2 regions of the Paenibacillus sp. FSL R10-2734 genome follow, and region 1 is predicted to be linked to the other one. Evidence: riboswitches for the same ligand, from Rfam matches in the RefSeq annotation. Region 1 holds a riboswitch; the other holds the start of a gene.
What was found. Region 1 has a riboswitch for glycine ahead of gcvT (glycine cleavage system aminomethyltransferase GcvT). Riboswitches for the same ligand answer to the same signal wherever they lie in the genome.

Region 2: another riboswitch for glycine. It lies ahead of NSS67_RS03110 (amino acid permease); the one in region 1 lies ahead of gcvT (glycine cleavage system aminomethyltransferase GcvT).

The regions. Positions count from the first base shown of each region.
Region 1 is NZ_CP150170.1:1,152,604-1,154,808, reverse strand. It holds gene gcvH (glycine cleavage system protein GcvH) at 44-436, opposite strand; glycine riboswitch at 616-713, shown strand; gene gcvT (glycine cleavage system aminomethyltransferase GcvT) at 900-2,024, shown strand; gene gcvPA (aminomethyl-transferring glycine dehydrogenase subunit GcvPA) at 2,021-2,205, shown strand, end outside.
Region 2 is NZ_CP150170.1:665,589-667,793, forward strand. It holds gene NSS67_RS03105 (hypothetical protein) at 1-436, opposite strand, end outside; glycine riboswitch at 732-812, shown strand; gene NSS67_RS03110 (amino acid permease) at 947-2,205, shown strand, end outside.

The sequences.
Region 1 (2,205 bases):
AATATCACAATCGATGTAATCAATATACAAGGAAAGATCCCAATTATTCTCCTACTAAAGCTCTATAACCAGCCGCATCAAGCAGACCTTTTACAGCATCAGCATACTCTCCGTCAACCTCGATTTCAAAAATCCAACCCTCGCCATACGGCTTATCGTTGATTAGCTCTGGACTTGCTTCTAAACCATCATTAATCTTGGTAACCTTCCCAGAGACGGGTGAATACAATTCCGATACAGTCTTAACGGATTCGATACTACCAACGCTGTCGCCAGCTGAAATGGCCGAGCCTACTTCTGGAAATTCCACAAATACGATATCGCCTAACAAATGCTGAGCATGATCCGTAATCCCAACACGTACTACGCGTCCTTCCACTTGCTGTGCCCACTCATGTTCTTCGCTGTAAAGAAGGTTATCTAAAACTTCACTCATTCTAGCCGCCTCATTTCCAAATTGGAGTTCTAAATTTAGTTATAGCCTAAGTGATCAAGACTCACAATGTCAATATTACTAACAGGAAAAATAAATTTGTCATTTTTTTGACTTTTTCTTGTTGACAGCGCCTCTCTATACCCGTTTAATGGAGACATAAGAAACAAATACAGTTGCGGATGATGGCATAGGGAGAGACTGTCTCACTTGAAGACGGCGCCGAAGGAGTAAGCCCTAACAGGGTGAATCTCTCAGGCAAAAGGACCTTTGTCGGACGTATCTCTGGAGAGCATCAGACGCAAGACTAGGTGCGTCAGGTCACCAACGGGGAAACTTGCAGGTTAGTTACGGCAGGGTAACTCTCAGGTACAAAGGACAGAGCAGAAAGCGATTAGTGCATTTATGCATGATTGCTTCTGCCTGTCCTTTTTTCGTATGTAATTAGATCAAGGGGAGTGACGACATGGATGCTTTGAAAAGAACGCCTTTTTATGATCTCTATTCCGCTTATGCAGAGTCCAGGTGCATTGATTTCGGCGGCTGGGAGCTGCCGGTACAGTTTACAGGTATCGTGAAAGAGCATGAAGCCGTTCGCCAGCAGGCTGGACTGTTCGATGTATCGCATATGGGTGAATTCATGGTGATTGGAAGCGGTGCAGAAGCCTTTTTGCAAAAAATGACGACGAACGATGTTACCCGCCTCACCGATGGTGCGGCACAATATACGCTGCTCTGCTATCCAAACGGCGGTGTTGTCGACGATCTGCTCGTGTATCGCTTAAGTGAAGGACGTTATATGCTCGTCGTAAATGCCTCCAACATCGATAAGGACTTCCAGTGGCTTCAGGAGCATCTGACCCCTGAATTCGGTGAAGTCACACTCACGAATGTCTCTGATGAGACGCTATTACTCGCCTTGCAAGGTCCGTTGGCAGAGACCATACTCGCAGAAGTTACTGATGCCCCGATTTCGGCACTAAAGCCTTTCCACTTCATCGAACGCGCAACCGTATGCGGCGTAGAAGTATTGATCTCGCGTACGGGTTACACCGGCGAAGATGGCTTTGAAATCTACGCTCCACTGGATGGGGCAGCAACGTTATGGAACGGCCTACTCGCAGCTGGCTCTCCTCACGGATTAACGCCTGCTGGACTTGGCGCACGTGATACACTGCGTTTTGAAGCAAAATTACCGCTGTATGGTCAGGAGCTGTCAGCTGAAATCACTCCCCTTGAAGCAGGAGTTCAATTCTTCGTGAAGCTGGACAAAGCAGATTTTATCGGACGTGATGCGTTGATACAACAAAAGGAGGCCGGTCTTCCCCGCCGCCTTGTCGGCCTTGAAATGATTGATCGAGGCATTCCGCGCTCCCATTACCCAGTCTATGTAAACGGCGTTAAAATCGGAGAGGTCACAACCGGAACACAATCTCCAACACTAAAGCGTAACCTGGGATTGGCATTGCTTGATACAGCTTACACTGAAATAGGTACTGAGGTTTTCGTAGAGATACGCGGCAAGCAGCTTAAGGCTGTCGTGATTAAGGCCCCTTTTTATAAAAAAAGCCAAGGAGTGAAACCTCAATGAAGCACCGTTATCTGCCCATGACAGCACAGGACCGCATAGAGATGATGGAAGCCGTCGGGATTCAGTCCATAGATGAGCTGTTCTCCGATATTCCTGAAGCAGTTCGTTATCAAGGCACTATGCCCATGTCTGAAGCACTCGATGAATACGCCTTGCTGCGCCACATGAAAGGTCTGGCTGA
Region 2 (2,205 bases), 490 kb from region 1:
TACTTAGCCCACTCTTGGTAAGTGTATATTGCATAATCAATTTGAAATGAAAAGGGTATCTTTCATAGGTATCTTCATTATCTACCATCTCAAGCGTGATTGAAGCACTATGCTCATCAGCAAAAGTATGGATTACCTTAGCTGCTAGATTACGCGCAAAGCCGTGCTGTTTTAAATGATAGGGTGTGTCGTTGTAATAGTAAGTTTCATCAACCAGGTAACTACTAATAGGAAATAAAATAGGATTGCCACCACGTATATTTTTCGAAGGATCCTCTAATGTTTCTTGTTCAAGATAAAAAATCGGTTCATTATTATGCATATATTTACTAATAATAGCGCCTCGTTCGGGAACTATTTCGATATAAATGGTACCTTCCTTATTGGTTAGAACGTAGGTCTCAAATCGGTCTTGCTTAGTGTAACAAGTAAACATAATCTTCCTCCTCAAAGATAGTTATAACAACAGTAATACCATGCCAATAGTGTTGTAAAACAATAAGTAACATTATACATCATGTAATGATACTGAGCGCGATCATATTGCTATATCGATCCAACTCCATGATAACGTGCCAGTTAACTCTACAAGGACTGCAAAGAGACATTTATCACTGATTAACACTCATATCACAAGTAATATGTTAGAATATCAGAACAGCTTTACTGCGTTACCGCTTTATCAACTTCATAATTCACGAGCTATGATGGCTAAGGATTACACTTTAGCAGGAGCAGCTTCTGGAGAGACTGCGGAAATTCCGCGGCGCCGAAGGGTTCACAATCTCAGGCAAAAGGACAGAAGAGTACTGAATATGTATTTGTCATGCTGATCGCCATCAGTAGGGCAAATATTATTTGATATTCTTACGATCTGGGAGATTGGATGACATCCAATCTCTCTTTTTTTATTCCAATTTATTGTACTCACAAGGGGGAACTAGGAATGGCACAACCAGAATTAAAGAGAGAACTAGCCAATCGGCATGTTCAACTTATCGCTATTGGCGGCACCATTGGTACAGGATTATTCTTGGGATCAGGCAAGGCGATAGAGAAGGCAGGCCCATCCATCATGATCACGTATTTAATCGTGGGTATTGCTGTGTTTTTTGTGATGAGAGCATTGGGAGAACTCCTATTATCTAAAGCGGGCTATCAATCGTTTACCGATATCGCTGAAGACTATCTTGGATCTCGGGTCGCATTCATCACCGGTTGGACCTATTGGTTTTGCTGGATTATGACGGCCATGGCTGATGTCATTGCTGTTGGCGTATATGTGCAGTATTGGTTTGATATCCCGCAGTGGGTTCCTGCTATCGCCTGTCTTGTCGTGTTGTTAGGTCTAAATCTATTAACTGTAAAGAGTTTTGGAGAACTCGAATTTTGGTTTGCTTTGATTAAAGTAATCACGATTCTTGCCTTAATTGGTCTTGGGGTCATTTTACTGATCATAGGGTTCAAGACGGATGCAGGATCGGTGACGATTCGAAACCTGTGGGAGCATGGGGGCTTTTTTCCGAACGGTATATCAGGCTTCTTATTTTCTTTTCAAATGGTTGTATTTGCTTATGTCGGTGTGGAGTTGGTGGGTGTATCGGCAGCGGAAACAGCGGATCCGGAAAAAAACATCCCATCGGCGATTAATAAAATTCCTTTGCGGATTTTATTTTTCTATGTCGGTGCGCTTTTTGTCCTGCTATGCATTAACCCTTGGACGGAGCTCAGTCCGGCAGAGAGTCCTTTTGTAAAAACCTTTAGTTTAGTAGGGATTCCGATCGCTGCAGGGATTATTAATTTTGTCGTATTAACCTCAGCTGCTTCCGCTTGTAATAGTGGAATGTTCTCGACAAGCCGAATTCTCTATAACTTGAGTAGAAGCGACCAGGCGTCACCTCATTTAGGTAAACTGAACAAAAACCATGTACCTAGCAACTCGTTATTCATTTCTACAATTGTCATATCTGTAGGGGCTCTTTTGAGTAAACTTATTCCGGAGCAGGCTTTTGGAATCGTGACAACGATCAGCGCTATTTGTTTTATATGGGTGTGGGGCATTGTTCTCATCTGCCATATTAAGTATAAGAAAACTCGGCCAGACTTACAGGCTACATCCAAGTTCAAAGCACCTTTCACCCCGGGTATTAATTATGCTGTCTTAACCTTGTTCGCGGGGATACTGGTCATCATGCTATTCGCTGG